3 regions of the Sphingomonas sp. T1 genome follow, and region 1 is predicted to be linked to each of the others. Evidence: riboswitches for the same ligand, from Rfam matches in the RefSeq annotation. Region 1 holds a riboswitch; each other region holds the start of a gene.

Region 1 (8,008 bases):
TCATATCGCGGCGATCGACAATGTGACGCGCAAGCTGATGCAGGACGGGCAGCGGCCGATCGGGGTCGGCTTCTGGTTCGCGATCGGCCATTCGGGGATCGTCCTGATCGCCGCGGTCGCCATCGCGCTGACCGCGAGCGCTCTGTCACAGTTCGAGGCGTTCAAGCAGGCGGGCGGGGTGATCGCGACACTGATCTCCGCGCTGTTCCTGTTCACGATCGCGGCAATGAACCTGATCATCCTGCGATCGGTGTGGCGGACCTTCGGCCATGTCCGCGGCGGGGGGCGCTATGTCGAGGAGGATCTCGACCTGCTGCTCGGCAATCGCGGGCTGCTCGCGCGGCTGTTCCGGCCGATGTTCCGGCTGGTGACGCGCAGCTGGCACATGGCGCCGCTCGGGTTCCTGTTCGGGCTGGGGTTCGACACTGCGACCGAAGTCGCGATCCTCGGCCTGTCGGCGAGCCAGGCGGCGGACGGGTTGTCGATCGGTACGGTGCTGGTGCTGCCCGTGCTGTTCGCGACGGGCATGGCGCTGGTCGACAGTGCCGACGGGGTGGTGATGCTCGGCGCGTATGAATGGGCGTTCGTGAAGCCGATCCGCAAGCTCTATTACAACATCACGATCACGCTGATCTCGGCGATCGTCGCGATCGCGATCGGCGGGATCGAAACGCTCGCGCTGCTGGCGTCGAAGCTGGGCCTCAGCGGGGGCGTGTGGGACGTCGCTTCGGCGCTGGGCGAGAATTTCAACGGGCTGGGCTTTGCGATAATCGCGCTGTTCGTGGCGTGCTGGGTGCTGAGTTTTGCGATCTACCGGTGGAAGCGGTTCGACGAGATCGAGGTAGTGCGGGGCTAACAAACAGCGTCGTCATCCCGGGCTCGACCCGGCACCCAGAGCCAGGCACCGCATTTTGTTTGGCTCTGGGTCCTGACTTTCGTCGGGATGACGGAGGTCAGGTGCATTGGCACAACCGCCAAACTCCTCTAAACCCAACCGCGAGGTTTGGTTCTACCGAACCTCGACAGATCGCGCCGGTGCCCTTCGGGGCTTGAATGGGAATGCGGTGCGGGAGGTTTGCCTCCCAATGCCGCGGCTGTCCCTGCAACTGTAAGCGGTGAGCGAGACGCACAGGCCCCCGATGCGGGGGCAGCCACTGGGTCACGGGACCTGGGAAGGCGTGCATCGAGCTTCGACCCGCGAGCCAGGAGACCTGCCAGCGTCATGGTCGCTCTTGCCTTGATCCAGGGGATGGTCGCGGCACGGTACTCCGTCTGAGCGACGAACGCGTGCGGCCGTCTTGGTCGCGCGCGCGTGTGGCTGCGGATGTGCGTCCGTCCGTGGCTGTCGTTCCGACGCCCGGAGAGTATCGCATGACCGAACCCCAGCCGACCCTGGCCAAGATTCCCGTCACCATCGTCACCGGATTCCTCGGCGCGGGCAAGACCACGCTGATCAGCCACCTGATCCGGAATGCCGGTGGCCGGCGGCTCGCGGTGATCGTCAACGAATTCGGCACGCTCGGCATCGACGGCGACATATTGAAGGGCTGCGCGATCCCCGATTGCCCGGCCGAGAACGTCGTCGAGCTCGCCAATGGCTGCATCTGCTGCACCGTCGCTGACGATTTCATCCCGACCGTCGAGACTTTGCTCGCGCTCGACCCGCGGCCCGACCATATCCTGATCGAGACATCGGGGCTCGCCCTGCCCAAGCCGTTGCTGAAGGCGTTCGACTGGCCCGCGATCCGGTCGAAGATCACGGTCGACGGGGTGATCGCGCTGGCCGATGCGGAAGCGGTCGCCGCGGGGCGGTTCGCGCCCGACCTCGCCGCGATCGAGGCGCAGCGTCGCGCGGATCCGAGCGTCGATCACGAGACGCCGCTCGCCGAGGTGTTCGAGGACCAGCTCGCCTGTGCGGATCTGGTGCTGCTGACCAAGGCGGATCTGGCGGGCGAGGCGGGGGTGGCTGCGGCGCGCGCGGTGATCGCGGCGGAGTCCACGCGTGCGTTGCCGGTGATCGCGCTGACCGACGGGGTGATCGATCCGCGCGTCGTGCTCGGGCTGAACGCGGCGGCGGAGGACGACATCGCGGCGCGGCCGTCGCATCATGATGGCGCGGACGATCACGAGCATGACGATTTTGACAGCATGATCGTCGAGCTTGGCGAGATCGCGGACCCGGCGGCGCTGGCGGCACGGATCGAGACGCTGGCGCGCGACGCCGACATCCTGCGCGTGAAGGGCTATGCCGCGGTGACGGGCAAGCCGATGCGGCTGCTGGTGCAGGCGGTCGGGGCGCGGGTGCGGACGCAATATGACCGGCCGTGGCGCGCCGACGAGGCGCGCCAGACGCGGCTGGTGGTGATCGCCGAGCATGACCGGATCGACCCCGCAAGGATCCGGGCCGCGCTTCAGGGCTGACGACGATGCACGTCGTCTTCCGCGAAAGCCACGGGCTGGAGGAAAGCGCGGTCCCGCAGGACCTGGCGCAGAGCCCGGCGGACCTCGTCGTCCTGTCCTTTTCGGACGGGGATCTCGGCGCGTTCGCGGCCGGGTGGCGGCGTGCGGCGGCGAGTGGGAGCCCGCTGCCGTCGCTGCGGCTCGCCAACCTGTCTGCGCTCGCGCATCCGCTGTCGGTCGATACCTATGTCGAGCGGACGCTGGCGGGGGGTGAAGGCGCGAAGGGGATCGTGATCCGGCTGATCGGCGGGCGGTCCTACTGGTCCTATGGGTTGCAGCAGCTCGAGGCGCTGGCGCGGGCGCGGGGGATCGCGCTGGCGGTGCTGCCGGCCGACGGGCGGATCGACGCGCGGCTCGATGCGGCGTCGACGGTGCCGGTGTCGACGCTGCGTCGGCTCGCCGCGCTGTGCGACGACGGCGGCGCGGTCGCGGCGCAGGCGGCGCTGGCGCAGATGGCGCTGGCGGCGGGGCTCTATGCCGGGCCGGTCGCGGGCGTGAAGACGGTCCCCGAGGTCGGTGGCTGGCAGCCGCGCGACGGGGTGACGTGCCCCGCGGCGTTCGCGATGACCGCGACGCGGCCGCGAATCCTGCTGATCTTCTACCGCTCCTACCTGACCGCTGCCGATCTCGACCCGATCGAGGCGCTGCACGCCGGGCTGAGTGGGGCGGGGTTCGACGTCGTCGGGCTGTTCGCGCCGTCGCTGAAGGCGCCGGGCGTCGCGGGGTGGCTGGCGCGCTGGGTCGTCGCGCTGCGCCCGGCGGTGATCGTCAACGCGACCGCCTTTTCGGGCCGCGGCGCGGACGACACATCGCCGCTCGACGGGGCGGGGGTGCCGGTGTTCCAGGTCGCGCTGGCGACGTCGGATCGCGCCGCCTGGGCGGGGTCGATGCGCGGGTTGTCCCCCGCCGACCTGGCGATGCACGTCGTCCTGCCAGAGGTCGATGGACGGCTGTTCGCGGGCGTCGCAAGCTTCAAGGAGGACGGCGTACGCGACGACGCTCTCGGCTATGCTCGGCGCGAGCACCGGGCCGATCCCGAGCGGATCGCGGCGATCGTCGCGCGCGTGACCGCGTGGGTGCGACTGGCGGCGCGGCCGGTCGCTGAGCAGCGGCCCGCGGTCGTGCTGTCGACCTATCCGGGCAAGGAGTATCAGATGGCGCATGCGGTCGGGCTCGACGCGCTGGCGTCCGCGGAGGCGATCGTCGAGGATCTGGCGGCGGCGGGTTACGCGACCGGAGGGGCGGCGCCGCAAGCGCTGTCCAAGGCGCTGGCGACGGGGCGGATCGGGTGGCCGGTCGCGGCGTATCGCGCGGCGCTTGGGGGCCTGCCGGCCGTGTTGCGCGATGCACTCGAGGAAAGCTGGGGCGCGCCCGAGGACGATCCGGGCTGTGTGGACGGCGCGTTCCGGTTCGCAGGCGTCGAGCGGGGGGGCGCGGTGATCGCGCTCCAGCCCGAACGCGGGCGCAGTGCGGCGCGGGTCGGGGAGTATCACGACCTGTCGCGCTGTCCCCGTCATGCCTATGTCGCCTTCTATCTGTGGCTGCACGCGCGGGGGAGTGATGCGCTGATCCATGTCGGCGCGCACGGGACGCTCGAATGGCTGCCGGGCAAGGCGGTCGCGCTGTCGGGGGAATGCTGGCCCGAGGCGCTGACCGGGGCGATGCCGGTGCTCTATCCGTTCATCGTCAACGATCCGGGCGAGGCGGCGCAGGCGCGGCGGCGGATCGGCGCGGTGACGATCGGCCATGTCCCGCCGCCGGCCGCGACGACGCGCAGCGGCGCGGGGCTGGGGCGGCTCGAATCGCTGCTCGACGAGTTTTCGACCGCCGACGGGCTTGACCCCGCGCGCCGCGACCGGCTGCAGCGCGACATCGCCGACGAGGCGCGCGCGACCGGACTGGCGGCGACGCTGCGGCTCGACGAGGCGGCGAGCCAGGCGGAGGCGATCACCCGGATCGACACGTTCGTGTGCGACGTGAAGGAAAGCCAGTTCGGCGACGGGCTGCACGTTTACGGTCGTGGCGAACAGGGGGAGGCCGAGCGCGACGGGCTGCTGAACGCGTTGCGCGGCAGGCGGATCTCGGCGGGGCCGTCGGGGTCGCCGTGGCGCGGACGCAGCGACGTCCTGCCGACCGGGCGCAACCTGTATGCGACCGACGCGCGCGCGGTGCCGTCGCGCGCGGCGCATGCGCAGGGCGTGCGGCTGGCCGACGAACTGGTCCGCCGGCATCTGCAGGATGAGGGCGACTATCCGCGCGCGCTGGTCGTCGACCTGTGGGCGTCGGCGACGATGCGGACCGCGGGCGAGGAGTTCGCGATGGCGCTCCACCTGCTCGGCGCGGAGCCGGTCTGGGATCATGCGTCGGACCGCGTCACGGGGGTCGAGATCCTGCCGCTGGCAAGGCTCGACCGGCCGCGGATCGACGTGACGCTGCGCGTGTCGGGGTTGTTCCGCGATGCGTTTCCCGCGCTCGGCCAGATGTTCGGGCAGGCGGTGCGCGCGCTGGCGGCGCGCGACGAGCCCGGCGACTGGAACCCGTTCGTCGGCGAAGTTGTGGGTGCGCGCGTCTATGGGCCCGAGCCGGGTCGCTACGGGCTCGGGCTCGGCGATGCAGGCGAGACGTACGGCGAGGCGGCGCGGGCGGCGGCGGGCGCGGCGTGGCTGGCGGCGTCGAGTCATGCGCTGGAAGGAGCGGGCGACGACGGTGCGACGCGGTTCGATCCAGCGGGGATCCGCGACCGGGTCGCCGCCGCCGACGCGTTCGTCCATGTTCAGGACCTGCCCGAAACCGACCTGTTGCTCGCCGCGGATTATGCCGCGCACGAGGCGGGTTTCGCGGCGGCGCAGGCGGTTGCCGGGGGTAAGAGCGCGGCGCTGTATCATCTCGATGCGCGCGACCCGGAACGGCCGCGTGCGCGGTCGCTGGACGAAGAGATTGCGCGGGTCGTTCATGCGCGGGCGGCGAACCCGGCCTGGGTCGAGGGGATGATGCGGCACGGGTTTCGCGGCGGCGCGGAGATCGCCGCGACGCTCGACCATATGGCGATGTTCGCGCAGCTGGCGCGGGTGGTGTCGCCCGAGCTGATCGATCTCTACTATGATGCGACATTGGGGCGCGACGCGGTGCGGGCGTTTCTGGAGAGCGCGAACCCCGCGGCGCTGGCGGCGATGACCGCGCGGTTCGCGGCGCTGCATGCGGCCGGGCTGTGGCCGACGCGGCGCAATTCGATCCTCGCGCAGCTCGACCTGCCGGCATGAGCGCGTTCGTCGTCAAGGGATGGTGCCCCGATGCGTGGCGGCCGATGGCGGCGGGCGACGGGCTGCTGGTGCGGATCCGCCCGCCGCTCGGCCGGCTGACGCGCGCGCAGACACTCACGCTGTGCGATGCGGCAATGGCGTGGGGAAATGGCGAGATCGACGTGACAAGCCGCGCGAATTTCCAGATCCGGGGCGTGACCGAGGCGGGCTGGCGGGAGCTGGTCGAGGCGTTGCTGGCCGTCGGGCTGATCGATCCCGATCCGGAGCGCGAGGCGTGCGGCGCGATTCTGGTCGCGCCCGACTGGCGGGACGGGGACGACACGCAGCATATCGCCACCGCGTTGCGCGAGCGGCTGTCCGACCTGCCGGTGCTGCCTGGCAAGGTTGGTTTTGCGATTGATGCGGGCGCTGCACCGCTGCTGACCCGCGCGCCCGCTGACTTTCGGGTCGAGCGCGCGGCGGACGGCAGGTTGCTGGTGCGCGGCGAGGGGCGTGCGGCGGGGGTGGACGTGACGCGCGACACCGCGGTCGACGCGCTGATCGCGCTGGCGCGGTGGTTCGTCGACAGCGGCGGTGCGGCGGCGGGGCGGATGGCGCGCCACGCAGCGGCCGTGCCGGAGCCCGCGACCTTGGTTCCCGCGCCCACGGCGCCACCGCCCGAAGCCGGGGCGCATCCGCTGGGCGCGGCGATCGCGCTCGGCTTCGGGCGGATCGCGGCAGTAGAGTTGCGCGACCGGATCGCCGCAGACCCGGTCACGGCGATCCGCGTGACGCCGTGGCGGATGCTGATCCTCGAAGGCGGTGTGCCGGATAGCGCGCGTGACCAGAGCAGCGTGCGCGCCGGGGTCGACGCCTGTGTCGGTGCGCCCGCCTGCCCGCAGGCGAGCGTCGAGACGCGCGACCTCGCGCGGCGGCTGGCTCCGTTGGTTGCTGGCAGCCTGCACGTGTCGGGATGCGCCAAGGGGTGTGCGCGGGCGCGGCCTGCGGACGTGACGCTGACCGGGCGCGACGGGCGGTTCGACCTTTCCCTGCACACGCGCGCGGGCGCGCCGCCGCTGCTCGGCGCGCTCGAACCCGCTCAGATTATCGCCCATTTCTCCCAGCCGTCCGGAGCCGCCTGATGCCCTATGCCTATGAGACCGAGGGGGCCGCGATCTATCGCCAGTCGTTCGCGATGATCCGAGCCGAGGCGGATCTCGCGCGGTTTGACGCCGAGGAGGAGCCGGTCGCGGTGCGGATGATCCACGCTGCGGGGCTGGTCGCGCTGGCCAAGGATATCCGCTTTTCGCCGGGCTTCGCACGGACCGCGCGTGCGGCGTTGCGGGCGGGCGCGCCGATCCTGTGCGATGCGCGGATGGTGACCGAGGGGATCACGCGCGCGCGTTTGCCGGCGGACAATGCGGTGATCTGTACGCTGCACACGCCCGAGACGGTCGCGCTGGCGAGAGAAATGGCAACAACGCGCTCGGCCGCGGCGCTGGAGTTCTGGCGGCCGCATCTGGCGGGTGCGGTGGTGGCGATCGGCAATGCGCCGACCGCGCTGTTCCACCTGCTCAATATGCTTGAGGATCCCGATTGTCCGCGGCCCGCGGCGATCATCGGCTGTCCGGTGGGTTTCGTCGGTGCGGTCGAATCGAAGGATGCGCTGTGGGCGGCGCAGCCGGTGCCGTGCGTGATCGTCGAGGGGCGGCTGGGCGGCAGCGCGATCACCGTCGCGGCGATCAACGCGCTGGCGAGTGCGGCGGAATGATCGGGGTGGTGGAGCCCGTGCCGATTTTGGTGCCGCCGCCGGGACAGGTGGTCGTAACCGGCACGATCCACGGCGTCGGGCTGGGGCCGGGGGCGTGCGACCTGATGAGCGTGCGCGCGGATCGGCTGGTGCGCGGCGCGCGGCACGTCGCCTATTTCCGCAAGGCGGGGCGGCCGGGGCAGGCGCGGCGGATCGTCGAGGGGATGCTGCGCGACGACGTGATCGAATATCCGATGGAATATCCCGTCACCACCGAGATCGCATTGTCCGATCCGCGCTACAACGACCGGCTGTCGGGCTTTTACGCCGCGTGCATCGACCACCTCGCGGCGCTGGCGCTGGGCGGCGAGGACGTGGTCGTGCTGTGCGAGGGCGACCCGTTCTTCTACGGATCGTTCATGCATCTCTATACGCGGTTGCAGGGGGTCGCGCCGGTCGCGGTCGTCCCCGGCATCACCGGCATGTCGGGCGCCTGGACCGCGAGCGGCGCGCCGATCACCTGGGGCGACGACGTGCTGACGGTGGTGATGGGGACGCT
Region 2 (8,008 bases), 2.0 Mb from region 1:
CGCGGCATCCATTTGGGCTGATGCCACAGCAGATTATGCCCGCGCACCGGCAGCGCGTTGGCATCCGCCCATGCCATCATCGCATCGAACCGGGTGAAGTCGAAGCTGGTCGCGCTCGGTCGCAACGCCTGCCACTTCATCTCGTTTTCGGCGACGAGCAGACCACAGTCGCGCTTGAGCAGGTCGGCATAGGCCGGGTTCGCGAACGAGCCCCGATCGGCACCGGCGGCACCCCATGCGAAACTCGACCCCATCCGCATCCCCTTGGCCGCGGCGATGCCGTGCAGGCCGGTCGGCGCAGGTGCGGCCGTTCCACGGGCGCCGGCCGATACGGCAAGACCCGTCAGCATCGCCAGCCCGGTGCGTCGCGTAATTTCCACAGCACATCCTCTCTTTTATGATAGCGCTAACGCTGGCGGTTTCTCGTCAACAGGTCAATCCCGAACCCATTGCTTTGGTACGTGAACTCCAGTGGTTGGCCGATGACGAAACCATTCGGGTGGCATGCTGAACGGCAGGCGAGCCCGCCGCTGCGCGGCAGAACCATGCCCGCTGTCGGGGCCTTGCCAGCCGCCGGTCACGGGGCGCGCTAGAAGCCGACGCGAAGCGAGACGTCGACCGCGCGGGGACGGCCGAGGACCCATTGCTGGTTGTTGTAGGTGCTGATCGCATAGTCCCGGTCGAACAGGTTGTAGCCGTGGATGTCGACCGCGAGCCGCGGCGTCACTGCATATGAGAGCGTTGCATCGACCGTGGCGTAGCTGGGGACGCGGAAGCTGTTCGCATTGTCCGAATAGCGGCGTCCGACGTAGCGCAGTCCGGCGCGCGCCTGGAGCGTGCGCGTCGCGTTCCAGCGCAGCCAGAGATTGGCAAGCGTCTCGGGCACGTCCGGCGGGGTATTGCCATCGAAGCGCATACCGCCTGAGACGAAGTCGTCGAACGTCGCGTCGAGCACGCTGCCGTTCGCATCGATCCCGACACCGTAAGGCAGATCGAGCGACACCGCGGCCTCGATACCCCTGGCCGATCGCTGGCCGACCTGCTCGACCGGGCTCGCCGGGGTCAGCTGTGCCAGCAAGCGCTTCTTGACGATGCGGTAGGCGGCGACGGTGGCGGTGCCGCGACCGTCGAGGAACACCGCCTTCGCGCCGACCTCGACCTGGTCGCCGACCGCGTTGCTGAACTGCACCTGCCCGGTCGAATAGGTCGTCAGCGTCCCCAGCGGGTCCACGCCGGTGGCATATTGCCCATAGAGCGACACCGTCGGGATCGGCTGATAGACGCTCCCGACCCGCCAGGTCACATTGTGCAGCCGCTTGTCGAGCGCGAAGGTCTCGGTGGTGGCGCCGCCCGGATAGTCGATCGACCAGCGGCGGATCGTGTCGCGCTCGAAGCGGACGCCACCGACGATCGAGACGTGCGTTCCGAGCTTCAGCCGGTCCTCGGCGAAGACCGCATATTCGGTCGTGCGCGTGCGATAGCGCGGTGCGATGCCTTGCGTGTCGATGATCAGACCGGGATCGAACGCGAAGGGATCGACCTCCGAAACCTGCGGGTCAGACCCGAAATTGTGGGAATATGTCAGTTTGATAAGGTTGACATCGAAGCCCATGACCAAGTCGTTGCCGACGCCATCGGCGATGCCCGTCCTGAACGTCACGCTGCCCTGGTCGCCCCACTGCGTCTGATCATGGACGATGCCGGTCATGTCGGTACGCAGGATGCCACCGGGTGTGCCGGTGTTGCCACTGCCGTTGGCGCAGACCCCGTCTGCGGCGACCCAGCAATAGGTTTCGAGATTGAGCCAGGAGCGTTTGGAGCTGAGGCGATAGGCCTGGTTGCTGACGGTGACCACATCGCTCGGCGTCCAGTCGACCTGCAGGCTGGTGCGGTTGTCCCGGTAGCGGATGACGCCGTCGCGTGTGTTGTAGTTGCGCTCCCGGATGCGGTCGTCGAGCCGACCGTCGATCAGCGGCGTGCCGAAATAGCGCATCGGCTTCTGGTCGCCATAATCGTCACGCGCGGTGACGACGAGCGTGTCGGTCGGTGCCCAGCGCAGCGTGCCCGACACGGCATGGCTGCGTGACTGGCCACGATCGACATAGCCGTCGGACCGACGATAGCTGCCGTCGATACGGTAGGAGAGGCGCTCGGTGATCGGCCCCCCTGCGCCCGCCGCGACATGCAAGCTGTCCTGCGACCCATAGCCGATCTCGCCCTCCACGTGCGTCCGCTGCGTATCGGGTTTGCGCATCAGGACATTCACCGCGCCGCCCAGTGCGCCCTGGCCGTAGAGCACGGAGGCCGGGCCGCTCAGGATGTCGATCCGCTCGACCATCCACGGATCGGTCGGAAAGGTGATCGTGCCGGCCGCCGGGAACAGCCTGATGCCGTCGATGAGCTGGAGCACGGATCCCTGACCGCTGAAGCCCCGCGCCGAGAGTGCGGTGCCGCCATTGCCGGGATTGCCCACGTTGCTGATGCCCGGTGCGCGACTCGTCGCATCGATCACGGACAGGTCGCCTCGCGCGCGGATCATGGCGCCGTCGATGACCGAGAGCGTCGCGGGAGTCTCGAGCGGCGTGAGGCCCAGGCGGCTGCCGGTCCCATTCGGCGTGGTGAGCGTGTCCTGGGCATGCTGTCCGACGACCAGGATGTCTTTGGTCTCGGGATCCGGCGCGGACTGCGCGTCGAGCGGTGCTGCGAAGACAGGCGACAGAATAGCCCCCGCGAGCGCGAGGCGGGACAATAGGAACGGCATTACGGTAATCCCCCGGGCGTCTGGCGAACCCGGCAGGGACCTCCCGCGAACGGCCGACATCCGCGCCAGCCGGACGCGATTGCGACCGGCACGCATGCCCGTGCGGTCCCCACCGCACACGTCGTCGCTCGACGGAGTACCGTGCCGCGGCCACCCCCTGGGCCAGGCAAGAGCGACCAGACGCCGGCAGGTCTCCTGGCTCACGGGTCATCACACGATGCACGGCCTTCCCAGGCCCTCATGACGAAACGTCTGGCCCAGTGGCTGCTCCTTCCTTTGCAGGAAGAAGCGAAATGCATCGCGCTCGCCGCTTACAGTTGCAGGGACAGCCTCGGCTTCAGGTGGCGAACCACCCTCACCGCGTTCCCTATTAAGCCCCTTTCAGGGCACCGACGCGATCATGCCGCCCTGCTCGGATCGAACAGGTCAGCGGCCCCGGTCTATCCCGGTCAGGATCGTTCGGCAATCGTCCGGCGAGCGGCACGATGGCGGCTCGATCGTCCCGCTCGATTGCTGTGATCCAGAAGCTCCGTTTGGCGCGATGCGCGTCCTCGATCAGGAGGCGGCGGTGCCGCGCGCTCTGTGCGGGGATGCCACGCTGATGGCATGCAGGATTAAGGGATCGAGATGAAGAACGTGAAGAGCCGTCAGGCCGTGACGGCGATGCTGCTGGCTGCGGCATCGGCTGGTGCCATGATCCAGCCGGTCGCCGCGCAGACGGTGGCGCCGGCCGAGACGCAGGCGGAAACCCGCATGACGACCGCGGCGGCACCGTCCAGCGCCGGCAAGCCCGCGCTGGCGCAGGCCGGTGTGGCCGGCACGGTCGAAGCCAAGGGTGATTCAGCCAGTGTCGCCGCGCCGCAGATGACCCGCGACAATGGTGCGCCGATCGGCGAGAACCGCCACTCGAAGGCGGCGGGCGACCTTGGCCCCGTCCTGCTCGAGGACACGACGCTGATCGAGAAGCTCGCACGCTTCGACCGTGAGCGCATGCCCGAGCGCGTCGTCCATGCCCGCGGAACCGGTGCCCACGGCGTGTTCACCGCGACCGCGGACATTTCGAGCATCACCGACGCATCGCTGTTCATGCCCGGCAAGCAGACGCCGGTGTTTGTCCGCTTCTCGACCGTGATCCACCCCTCGGGCAGCCCAGAGGGCATGCGGGATCCGCGCGGCTTTGCGACCAAATTCTATACCGATCAGGGCAATTGGGATCTGGTCGGCAACAACCTGCCGATCTTCTTCATCCGCGACGCGATCCAGTTCCCGGACATGATCCACGCGCTCAAGCCCTCGCCTGTGACGAACAAGCAGGACCCCAATCGCTTCTTCGACTTCTTCTCGGCCACGCCCGAGGCGACCAACATGCTCGCGCATGTCTATTCGAACCTCGGTACGCCGGCATCCTACCGGACGATGGACGGCAACGGCGTCCATGCCTTCAAGCTGGTCAATGCCAAGGGCGAAACGGTGTTTGCCAAGTTCCGCTGGATCAGCCGCCAGGGCGTGCGCAACCTGAACGGCGCGCAGGTGGCGACCGCGACCTGGAACTACCTGACCGACGACCTCTATGGCGAGATCGGCAAGGGCAACTTCCCCGTCTGGGACCTGATGGTGCAGACGATGTCGGCGTCGGCGTTCGCCAAGCTCGACTATAATCCGTTCGACGACACCAAGGAATGGCTGGGCGTGCCGTTCCGCAAGATCGGCGAGATGACGCTCAACAAGGTGCCGACCAACTTCTTCGACTATACCGAGCAGTCGGCGTTCGCACCGGCCAACCTCGTGCCGGGGATCGAGGCGTCGCCGGACCGGATGCTGCAGGGTCGGCTGTTCTCCTATTCGGACACGCAGCGCTATCGCATCGGCGCCAATGCGATGCAGTTGCCGGTCAATCGTCCGCTCACGAGCGTCGTCAACAATTACCAGGACGGCCAGCTCGACCACGCCAACCGCGCGTCCGACGTGAATTATTTCCCGGCGGCGACCGCGGCAAAGTCGACCGATGCCCGCTTCCGCGCCGCGCCCTATGGCGTCGACGCGACCGTCGATGCGAAGCCGATCGCCAAGACCAACAACTTCGCGCAGGCGGGCGAATTCTACCGGGCGCTGAAGCCGCAGGACAAGGCGGATCTGGTCACCAACCTGGCGGGTGATCTCAATGTCGTGACGTCGGCGCGGACGAAGACGATCATGGTCAGCTACTTTTACCAGGCCGACAAGGACTTCGGCACGCGCCTGGCAACCGCGGTGAACGTGCCGATCGCCGACGTGTCGCGCGCGGTGGCGGACTATCGTGCCGCCAACCCGGGCCAGAGCGCCCGCTGATCCCGGGGCAGGGGGTGCGCCACGGCGCGCGCCTCCTGCCGTGGCAGACTTTAAGGAAACGAGACCGACGATGCTGACTTATCTTGCCGCGCTGCTCGCCGCGGCCGGTCCACAGGCCGCTGCGACCGAGCGACAGACGCCCCCTGCGGTCGCGGCCTTGCCATCACCCGAGCGTCGCCAGCAGCTGCTGTTCGAGGCGGCCCGGCTCGGCCGGACGGACATGATCGATCCGCTGCTCAAGGCCGGCGCCGACATCAATGCCTATGACGAGCGCGGTTTCACGCCTCTAATTTTGGCGGCGTATAACGGGCAGCTTGCCACGGTCGACGCGCTGATCGGCAAGGGCGCCGACGCCTGCCGTCCGGATCGCGACCAGGGCAACAGCGCGCAGATGGGTGTCGCGTTCAAGGGCGAGGATGCGATCGCGGCACGGCTTCTGAAGGCAGGGTGCGACGTGAACGCGCGCAATCATGCCGGGCAGACCGCGCTGATGATGGCATCGCTCTTCAATCGCCGGACGCAGGTCGATCTGTTGCTGGCGGCGGGTGCGGACCGGACGATCGAGGATGCGGCGGGACGATCGGCAGGTTCGGTCGCGGCCGGGCAGGGCAACGCCGCGATGGCGGAACGCGTCAAGCGCTGACGCAAGTCTTCGGGCGGGCGCGTCACTACCGTTCCGCATTGACGCGGCGCGGTATCCGGGGCCATCGCGTTGGCCATGACCAAGAGCAAGGGACGCACCGGCGCACACGCGCGCGCCAATATCCAGCCTGCGCCGACAGCCGCCGAGCTCGACGCAGCCAGGCGCGAGGCTATCCAGATCGAGGGGCGGCTCGCCGGCCTCGCGGCCGGGCATCCGTCGGTCAAGATCTGGAAGGCCCGCCTCCGCGTCGCGCAGGCGGTGATCGCTCGCGCGCCGCGCGACTGAGACGCTCATAGAGGTGCGGCCGGGTCTGGATCACGGCGCACTGATGTTCACGATCACACCGCCAGCAGATGTCGGTAGCGGGATTTACTCCGACAAGTGAAGCCGATAGCCTGTGTCTAAAGACGTGGCTGGGAGAGTGACATGGGTTGGACGCGTCGCGGTGCGCTAGGCGCAGGGATTGCGCTGGGTGCGGTGCCGCCATTCGCCTTGGCGGCGGCGGGTGCACCCTCGGCGGCGACCCCCTTTCCGCTGTCGCAGGTGCGGTTGCGGCCGTCGATCTTCCTGACGTCGGTGCAGGCGAACCAGCGCTATCTGCTGTCGCTCGATGCGAACCGTCTGCTGCACAATTTCCATGCCGGGGCAGGGTTGCCGACCAAGGGCGAAGTCTATGGCGGATGGGAGTCGCGCGGGATCGCCGGGCATTCGCTCGGTCTTTATCTCAGCGCACTGTCCCTGATCTATGCGCAGACGGGGGATCAGCAATTCCGTGACCGCGCGGCCTATATCGTCGCCGAACTCAAGACGATCCAGCGGAAGCAGGGGGATGGCTATGCCGGCGGGACGACCGTCGAGCGTGACGGCAAGACCGTCGATGGCAAGGTGGTATACGAGGAGCTGCGCAAGCGGGAGATCCGGTCGACCGGGTTCAGCCTGAACGAAGGATGGGTGCCGCTGTACACCTATCACAAGGTCATGGCGGGCGTGCTCGACGCGCACCGGCATGCCGGACTTGCAGAGGGTCTGGCCGTGGCGATCGGACTTGGGAGCTATCTCGGCACGATCCTGGAGGGACTGAACGACGTCCAGGTCCAGGACATCCTGCGGACCGAACATGGCGGGCTGACCGAATCCTATGCCGAGCTGTACACGCGAACCGGCAATCGCCGCTGGCTGACGCTCGCCGAACGGTTGCGGCATCACGCGATCGTCGACCCGCTCAGGGACGCGCGCGACGACCTCGCGGGGCATCATGCCAACACGCAGATCCCGAAGATCGTGGGGGAGGCGCGGCTGCATGAGCTGACCGGCGATACCGATCATGCCAGGGTCGCGCGGTCGTTCTGGACGATCGTGACGCGCGACCACAGCTATGTCATCGGCGGCAATTCGGACCACGAGCATTTCGGTGAGCCGCGCAAGCTTGCCCAGCGGCTCGACCAGCAGACGTGCGAGGCGTGCAACAGCTACAACATGCTGCGCCTGACCCGGCATCTCTATGGCTGGACCGGTGATGCGCGCTATTTCGACTTTTACGAGCGCGCGCATCTCAACCACATCATGAGCCAGCAACACCCCGACACGGGGATGTTCACCTATTTCACCGCGCTGGCGCCGGGCATGGGGCGCGTGCATTCGAGCCCGACCGAGGATTTCTGGTGCTGTGTCGGGTCGGGCATGGAAAGCCATTCGAAGCATGGCGAGAGCATCTACTGGAAGCGCGGCGATGCGGTTGCGATCAACCTCTATTATGCCTCCACGCTGGATGCCCCCGAGGCGAAGCTCGACATCGATACGCAATTCCCGCTCGGCGATACGGTGCGGATTGCGGTCAGGACAGCGCCACGGACGCTGGCGCTCCGCGTGCCCGGCTGGTGCGCCGCGCCGCTGTTGCAGGTGAACGGCAGAACGGCCGGCGTGCGCGACGGCGGCTATCTGCTGCTGACCGGGCTCAAGGCGGGCGATCAGATCGCCTTGTCGCTGCCCATGCCGTTGCGCGTCGAAGCGATGCCCGACGATCCCAGGCTGGTCGCGTTCGTCAGCGGCCCGCTGGTCCTTGCGGCCGATATGGGCGCGGGGGACCGTCGGTCCGACGGGCCGGACCCCGCGCTCGTCACCGATCGGGCGGAACCGGTGCTGGCGGCGGCGGGTGGATTGCACCGGTATCGACTGGGCGGGCAGGGCAAGCCGGGCGACCTGACGCTGCGGCCGTTTTTCGCGCAGCACGACAACCGCACCGCCGTCTATTTCCGCCGGTTCGGCACCGCCGAGTG
Region 3 (8,008 bases), 3.0 Mb from region 1:
CCGGCCGGAACGTCGCGACGCTCGATCTGCCCCCCGCGGACAGCTATGCCGCGATCGTTTTGCAAGTCCGTCAGGTCGCCGCCGCCATCGGCCACCGCGATCGCGGCGAAACGCTGATCCACCGGATGGACGCCGCGCTCGCACGATTGCCGCGCGCGCCGGGAGGTCGTACGGCGGCCTATTATCAGCGTCGGGGTTTCCTGACCGGCACCGGCACGCTCGTCGACGAACTGATGCAGCGTCTCGGGCTTGCCAATCTCGCGACCCGGCTCGGCAAACCGGCGCTATCGCAGCTCTCGCTCGAACAGATGGCGCTGGCACGCCCGGACTATCTAATCGTCGAGAGCGCCACCGACCGCGTGACCGATCAGGGCACCGAGATGCTGCATCATCCGATTCTCGACGGGATCCCCCGTATGCGCATCCCCGAGGCGTGGACCGTCTGCGGAGGTCCCGCCTATGTGCTGGCCGCGCAAAGCCTTTCAGCGCAGTTGCGCACGCCGCGTCCGGCGGTTCCTCGCCGCGGCCGTTAGAACTCGACGCCGGCCTGGGCCTTGACCCCACCCCGGAACGGATGCTTGACCTGCCCCATCTCGGTGACGAGATCCGCCGCGGCAACCAAAGCATCGGGCGCGTTGCGCCCCGTCGCCACGACATGCGTCATCGCCGGTCGCGCCGCGAACCCCGCAAGCACCTCGTCGAGTGGCAGATAGTCATAGCGCAGGACGATGTTGATCTCGTCGGCAATGACCATCGCATAGCTCGGGTCGGCGATCATCCGGCGGACCTCGTCCCACCCTTCGCGCGCCACTGCGATGTCGCGGGCCCGATCCTGCGTATCCCAGGTAAAGCCCTCGCCCATCGGCTTGAATTCGACCAGATCGGGAAAGGCGTCGAAGATGACCTTCTCGCCGGTCGTCATCGCACCCTTGACGAACTGCACGATCCCGACCTTTCGCCCATGCCCCATCATCCGCACCGCCATGCCGAGCGCCGCGGTGGTCTTACCCTTGCCCGGCCCGGTGTGGACCATGAGCAGGCCCTTTTCGATCGTCTTGGCAGCGACGATCTTGTCCTGGACGACCTTCTTCTTGGCCATCCGCGCCGTGTGCTCCGCCTCGCTCCGCATCAGAATGCTGCCTTCACGCCGGCATAGGCGCCGCGACCCTGACCGACATAGCTGAACACCTCCTCGTACCGCTCGTCGAACAGGTTTTCGACCCGACCGAAAACCGACAGCCCGGGCGTCAGCTTGTACGCCGCGTTCAGGTTGACGAGGACATATTCCTGGAGCGAGACGCGGACCGGGACATAGCTTGGATCGGTATAGGCGTCGTCCTGCTGCCGGCCGTTATACCGCACGGTGAGGGTCGCCGAGGCGCGCTCGTCGCGGCTGAACGCGGTCATGTTGACGCTGCCGATATGGTTGGGGCGCCGGATCTCCACGCCCCCGTCCTCGCGCGCCTTAAGATAGGTATAGGCGAGGTCGAAGCGCAGCTGCGCGATCGGCCGGGCGGTGGCGAACACTTCGACGCCGTGCTGCATCGATCGCGTATCGCGGTTACCGGGCGTCGCGACGAAATCGGGGGCGGGATAGGTGGTGAAGATCTCGTTCGTCAGGCGACTGTCGAAATAGGTCGCGCCGATCGTCGCACGATCCCCCCCGAAAACCTGTTCGACCCCGGCTTCCCAACCCTTTGACTTTTCCGGCTTGAGATTCGGGTTGCCGATATAGCGACCGTCGGAATAACCGAAGAGATCGAAATAGCCGGGATTCTTCACGCCCGTCCCGTAGGCGCCGCGCACCCGCGTTCCGGTCGCAAAGCGATAGCTCGCCTGCGCGCGATAGGTGGTGGTGTCATCGAACCGATTATTCTCGTCACGCCGCACCGATCCGCCGATCGCGAGCGCATCGTCGATCACGACGTCATACTGGCCAACGAGCCCGACATTGTCGGTATGCCGCCGTCCCGTAAAGACGAACTCCGAAGGAGCCGCGCTAAGCGTCTGGAACTGCTCGCGCTCGACATCGACCGCGGCGGTCAGCCGATGCCGGATGCGATCGGTCCCGAACCGGAACGCGCTTTCGAACGATCCCTTGTACCGCCGTCCCTTGTTGCCAAAGCTCAAGGCATCGTCGACCAGCGCCCGGCGTGTCGTATCGGCAAACTGGCCGCTGAGCGCATTCGTCCAGCGGCCATCCGCCAGCGCCAACTCGGCCCGGACGAGCCCGTAATAGGCCTCGACCGTGCTGCGCGCGCCTGGCGTATCGACGATCGTGCCGAACTGCGGGCCGCTCAATGCCGTGTCGTTGCTGTCGGCATCGGTATAGCTATAGCGCCCGACGCCCGTGACCTTCAGCGTGTCGGTCGGCGACCAGTTGAGCTTGCCCGTCGCGCCGACGCTCTTCGCTCCGATGTCGCGCGATCCGCCCCGTGCGGTCGGCGTGCCGTCGGTGAGGTAGGTCGAGCTCGATAGCGCGTAATCGAGATTGCCCGCCACGCCCGCGACCCGGGCGCCGCCCGAAAACGTGCCGAACGATCCCCCCTCGGCCCGCAGCGATACGCCCGGGGCCTCCGCGCCGCTGAGCGTGAGATACTGGATGACGCCGCCGATCGCGTCGGACCCGTACAGCGCCGATTGCTGGCCGCGCAGCACCTCGACCCGTGCCGCCTCGTCGGCAATCAGCGTGCCGAAGTCATATTCGCCCTGATAGGGATCGGACACTTCGATCCCGTCGATCAGCACGAGCACGTGATTGCCCTCCGATCCGCGGATCCGGACCTGCGTCGTCCCCCCGACCGCGCCGGTCCGGCTGACCGCCAGTCCGGGGACGTCGCGCAGCACGTCGGACACGATCCGGGTCTGCCGCTGGTCGAGCGTGGCGGCGTCGAGCACCGTCACCGACGCTCCGAGCTGATCGGCGGGAACCGCGTCCCCCGATCGCGATGCGGTGATCACCAGCTCGGCGGCGCCCGCTGCCGCCTCGCCCGTCGCCGCAGTAACCGGATCGGGCTCGGCCGCGGTCGGCGATGCAAAGGCCGTGGCGGTCGCGAGCGCCGCAAGCGAAACGAAAACTCTGGTCATGAAACGATACCCCCGGCGTCACGAGCGACCGGCCGGGGCCTGCCGTCCGATGCCACGGACAGCCGGCGCAACGCTTGGGGTGTACGCCGAACCGCACCCGCCACGCGCGCCGATGCGGCCCCCGCCGCATGGTTCGTCGCTCAGACGGAGTACCGTGCCGCGGTCATCCCCTGGACCATGGCAAGAGCGACCGAGCGCCGGCAGGTCTCCTGGCTCGCGGGTCGACGCCCGGTACGCGACCTTCCCGAGCCCTGCGCTTACGCTCAGGCCTAGTGGTCGCCCCCCCATGATGAAGGGACATGCGCACCGCACTCACCGCTTACAGTTGCAGGGACAGCCGCGGCATGAGGAGGACCGCCTCCCGCACCGCATTCCCTTTGAAGCCCCGAGGGGCACCGACGCGATCTGCGACCCCGGCCTTCACCGGTTTCGCAGGGCGACGGTAGCGCAGAAAATTCCTGCCGCCAATGGGCCTAGAGTCGCGCGAGGATCGCCCGCGCCTGACGTAAGTGCGGCGCATCGATCATCCGCCCATCAAGCTGCAGCGCGCCCGCCTCGGGAGCCGCTGCAAACGCAGCGACGACGGCGTGCGCATGTGCAATGGTCGCCGCATCCGGCGTGAACGCGGCGTTGATCGTGGCGACCTGCGACGGGTGGATCGCCATCATGCCGGTAAAGCCGTCGCGGCTGCCACGCGCGGCATAGGCTGCCAACCCGTCAATGTCCGCGATTGCGGGATAGACCGTCTCGATCGCCGCGACGTCCGCCGCATGCGCGCCGAACAGCAGCAGCGATCGGACGAGCTTATAGGGTTCGGTATAGGACCCGTCGTCCTCCCGACTGGTCGCTGCGCCGATCGCCGCGGGCAGGTCCTCGGCGCCCCAAGTCAGGCCACATAACCGGTCGCCGACCCGCGCATATTCGCCCAGTGTGAAGATCGCGGCGGGCACTTCGGTCGCGATCGGTAGGATCGGCGGACAGTCATCGCCATAAGCCTCGACCAGCGCGAGGACGGTCGCGGGTCCGGTCGCCTTGGGCAGCATGATCGCATCGGCGCCCCTCGCGGCAGCGAGATCGTCGTCCAGCCACCCGGAGTCGACGGGATTGATCCGGACTATCCGCACGACGTCGGTGTGGTCCTGCAACGCGGCCCGGACCGCCTCGCGGGCAACGGCCTTGCGGGAGAGCGCGACCGAGTCCTCCAGATCGAGGATGATGGCATCGGCCCCGCTCGCTGCGGCCTTCGCAAAACGCTCGGGCCGGTCTGCGGGCACGAACAGCAGCGAGCGCAACCTCATGCCGGCGTCCGCAGCAGCAGTGCCGAGCGGAGGCACCGACAGACGATCTCGTCACGCTGGTTGATCAGCTGGTGCATGAATGTGACGATCCCGGCGTTCGGGCGTGACCGGCTGGGCTTAAGCTCGGCGACCTCGGTCTCGGCGCGCATCGTGTCGCCGATGAAGACGGGTTTCGGATGCACGAGCTTGTCATAACCGAGATTGGCGACGAGCGTCCCGAGCGTCGTGTCCCCCACCGACAATCCGACCATCAGCGCGAAGGTGAAGGTGCCGTTGACGAGGATCTGGCCGAATTCGCTCGCCTTCGCCGCCTCCGCATCGAGGTGCAGCGGCTGCGTATTGTGCGTCATCGTCGAAAACAGGAGGTTGTCCGTCTCCGTGACGGTGCGGCGGATCTCATGGACGATCCGGTCGCCAACCGCCCATTGGTCGAAATAGCGGCCGGCCATCAGTCATCCTTCTCGATACGCGCGAGCACCATGCCATCGTTCACCTGCCCGCCTTCGATCGCGGCCAGTTCGGCGACCGTCCCGTCGAACGGCGCGATGAGCGAATGCTCCATCTTCATCGCCTCCAGCGTCACGAGCTTCTGCCCCTTTGCGACACGGTCCCCGATAGCCACGTCGACCGCGATGATCCGTCCCGGCATCGGTGACAAGATCGCGCCATCAGCTGCCGCCCCCATCGCCGCGCCAGACGCACGCCAGGGCCGCAACTGCCAGGTCTGCCCGGCATCGGAAACGAGGGCGGCATCGACCGGTTCATGGACGCCGCGACCGTCGAGATCGATCGTCACGGTGTCGTCGTCGAGCAGGAACCGCGCCGTCTTCAAAGGTGCCGCGTTGAGGCGAAAGCCCGCCATCGGTTCGACGCGTACGAGCGCGCGCGCGGCCTCGATCAGCGCTTCCTCGCTGGGCTGCGCCGGGGGCATCAGCGCCGCACCTTCGCGGGCTATCAGCCCGGTATCGAGCGTTCCCGCGACAAATTCCGGATGGTCGAGCGCCTGGACGAGAAACCCCGCATTCGACCGGACCGGCCAGACGACCGCCTTGTCCAGCGCCTCCGCCAACGTCTCGCGCGCGGCTTCACGCGTGTCGCCCCAGGCAATCACCTTGGCGATCATCGGGTCATAATAAGGCGAGATGTCCGCCCCCTGTTCGACACCCGTATCGACCCGCGTCGCATCATCCAGATCGAACGCCTCGAGCCGCCCGATCGACGGCAGGAAACCCTTGGCGGGATCCTCCGCATAGAGCCGGGCCTCGATCGCCCAGCCGCGGATCGCAAGATCATGCTGCTGCAGCGGCAACGCCTCGCCGCTGGCAATCCGCAGCTGCCACTCGACAAGGTCCTGTCCGGTGATTTCCTCGGTGACGGGATGCTCGACCTGCAACCGGGTGTTCATTTCCATGAACCAGATCCGATCGGCGCGCAGGCCTTCGCTCGCATCGGCGATGAACTCGATCGTACCCGCGCCGACATAGTTCACGGCCTGTGCCGCGCGCACCGCCGCCGCGCAGATCGCCGCGCGCGTCGTATCATCCATGCCGGGCGCCGGGGCCTCCTCGATCACCTTCTGATGCCGGCGCTGCAACGAACAGTCACGTTCGAACAGATGGACGACGTTGCCTTGCCGATCGCCGAACACCTGCACTTCGATATGCCGCGGTGACAGGATATATTTCTCGATCAGCACGTCGGTATTGCCGAAGGATGCGGAAGCTTCGCGCTGGCACGAAGCGAGCGCGTCGGCAAAGTCGGCGGACGCGTCGACGCGGCGCATACCCTTGCCGCCGCCGCCCGCAACGGCCTTGATCAGGACGGGGTAGCCGATGGCATCCGCCTCGCGCTGGAGCCGATCGGGCGACTGGTCTTCCCCCAGATAGCCCGGTGTCACCGGGACGCCGGCCGCCATCATCCGCTGCTTCGCGGCATCCTTCAGCCCCATCGCGCGGATGCTGTCGGGATCGGGGCCAACCCACAGGATCCCTGCGTCGAGCACGGCCTGCGCGAAGTCCGCATTCTCGGACAGGAACCCGTACCCCGGATGAATTGCCTCGGCGCCGGTGGCGAGCGCGGCGGCGATGATCCGTTCTCCGACCAGATAGCTCTCGCGCGCCGGGCTCGCACCGATATGCACCGCCTCGTCAGCGTGCCGGACATGCAGCGCGCCCGCATCGGCATCGGAATAGACCGCGATCGTGCGGATTCCCAACGCCCGAGCTGTGCGGATGATGCGGCAGGCGATCTCGCCACGATTGGCGATGAGCAGTGATTCGATCATTGCGCGGGGCATCCGTTGGTCCGCTTCGACCAGGTGATGTTGAGGATCTTCCACCGGCCCGCTTCGCGCACCATGTCGAAATGGTCGGTCCCGCAATGCGCCACCCGGCCGTCGATGGTGAAGACATAGGGCGACCATACCATCGCGATATCGCCATCGATATCCACGGCGGGATCCGTCAGGCGTTCCGCATATCGCTCCGGCCCGGGCTTCAGACCGGCGGCGAAGTCGGACCAGGCGGTCCGGCGGATGGTGCGCGTGCCGTCGGGCTTTTCTTCTACTGCCGTAGCGCCACCCTCTGGACGCACCTGTGCGAGCAGTGCCTGGCCATCGCGGGCGGCCAACGCGGCGAACATCGCGTCGATCGGCACCATGACGCCGGCCTCCTCGGTCACCACGGCTGGCGGCAGGCCGGTCCCTTTGACGATCGGCTGGACCGGTGTGATTTGACCCGCGGCCAGCAGAAACGATAGCAGGATCATCGGCTTACATCCTGAATACACCGAACGCGGGGCGTTCGGCGATGGGAGCGTTGAGCGTCGCGGCGAGCGCGAGGCCGAGAACGTCGCGGGTCTGCGCGGGATCGATGATTCCGTCGTCCCACAGCCGCGCGGTCGCGTACCAGGGATTCCCCTCGTCCTCATATTTCTGACGAACCGGCGCCTTGAACGCTTCGGCTTCCTCCGCCGTCCAGTCGTCCGCGTCGCGGTGAACGGTGGCGAGGACCGAGGCCGCCTGTTCGCCGCCCATCACGCTGATCCGGCTGTTCGGCCAGCTGAACAGGAAGCGCGGCGAGTAGGCGCGTCCGCACATGCCGTAATTGCCGGCGCCGAAACTGCCGCCGATCAGCACCGTGATCTTCGGCACGGTCGCGGTCGCGACTGCCGTCACGAGCTTTGCACCATGTTTGGCAATGCCTTCCGCCTCATACTTCCCGCCGACCATGAAACCCGAGATGTTCTGGAGGAACAGCAGCGGTACCTTGCGCTGGCAGGCGAGCTCGATGAAATGCGCGCCCTTCTGTGCGCTTTCGCTGAACAGGACGCCGTTGTTGGCAAGGATCGCGACGGGGAGCCCGTGGATATGTGCGAACCCGCACACCAGCGAGGTACCATAGAGCGCCTTGAACGCATGGAATTCGCTGCCATCGACCAGCCGTGCGATCACTTCGTGTACGTCATACGGTGCCCGCACATCGGACGGCACGACACCGTAAAGCCCCTCGGCGTCGTATTTCGGGGCGCGCGCCGGTTGCCGGTTCACCGTGACAGGGACCTGTGGCGGCAAGGTCGAGACGATGTCGCGAACGATCGTCAGCGCGTGGTCGTCCGATTCCGCG

Evidence for each region. Region 1 has a riboswitch for cobalamin ahead of cobW (cobalamin biosynthesis protein CobW). Riboswitches for the same ligand answer to the same signal wherever they lie in the genome.
Region 2: linked by a shared signal. The riboswitch ahead of GV027_RS06440 (TonB-dependent receptor) and the one ahead of cobW (cobalamin biosynthesis protein CobW) in region 1 are both predicted to bind cobalamin.
Region 3: linked by a shared signal. The riboswitch ahead of GV027_RS01715 (TonB-dependent receptor plug domain-containing protein) and the one ahead of cobW (cobalamin biosynthesis protein CobW) in region 1 are both predicted to bind cobalamin.

What each region holds. Positions count from the first base shown of each region.
Region 1 is NZ_LR733875.1:3,405,649-3,413,656, forward strand. Features, by position in the region: gene GV027_RS15540 (HoxN/HupN/NixA family nickel/cobalt transporter) at 1-856, shown strand, start outside; cobalamin riboswitch at 1,017-1,233, shown strand; gene cobW (cobalamin biosynthesis protein CobW) at 1,372-2,421, shown strand; gene cobN (cobaltochelatase subunit CobN) at 2,427-5,720, shown strand; gene GV027_RS15555 (cobalamin biosynthesis protein CobG) at 5,717-6,841, shown strand; gene GV027_RS15560 (precorrin-8X methylmutase) at 6,841-7,470, shown strand; gene cobI (precorrin-2 C(20)-methyltransferase) at 7,467-8,008, shown strand, end outside.
Region 2 is NZ_LR733875.1:1,425,320-1,433,327, reverse strand. Features, by position in the region: gene GV027_RS06445 (endo-1,4-beta-xylanase) at 1-380, opposite strand, end outside; gene GV027_RS06440 (TonB-dependent receptor) at 590-2,761, opposite strand; cobalamin riboswitch at 2,930-3,170, opposite strand; gene GV027_RS06435 (catalase) at 3,389-5,089, shown strand; gene GV027_RS06430 (ankyrin repeat domain-containing protein) at 5,160-5,732, shown strand; gene GV027_RS06425 (hypothetical protein) at 5,808-6,017, shown strand; gene GV027_RS06420 (glycoside hydrolase family 127 protein) at 6,159-8,008, shown strand, end outside.
Region 3 is NZ_LR733875.1:396,243-404,250, reverse strand. Features, by position in the region: gene GV027_RS01725 (ABC transporter substrate-binding protein) at 1-533, shown strand, start outside; gene cobO (cob(I)yrinic acid a,c-diamide adenosyltransferase) at 530-1,129, opposite strand; gene GV027_RS01715 (TonB-dependent receptor plug domain-containing protein) at 1,129-3,087, opposite strand; cobalamin riboswitch at 3,270-3,502, opposite strand; gene GV027_RS01710 (HpcH/HpaI aldolase/citrate lyase family protein) at 3,561-4,385, opposite strand; gene GV027_RS01705 (MaoC family dehydratase) at 4,382-4,834, opposite strand; gene GV027_RS01700 (acetyl/propionyl/methylcrotonyl-CoA carboxylase subunit alpha) at 4,834-6,669, opposite strand; gene GV027_RS01695 (nuclear transport factor 2 family protein) at 6,666-7,151, opposite strand; gene GV027_RS01690 (carboxyl transferase domain-containing protein) at 7,156-8,008, opposite strand, start outside.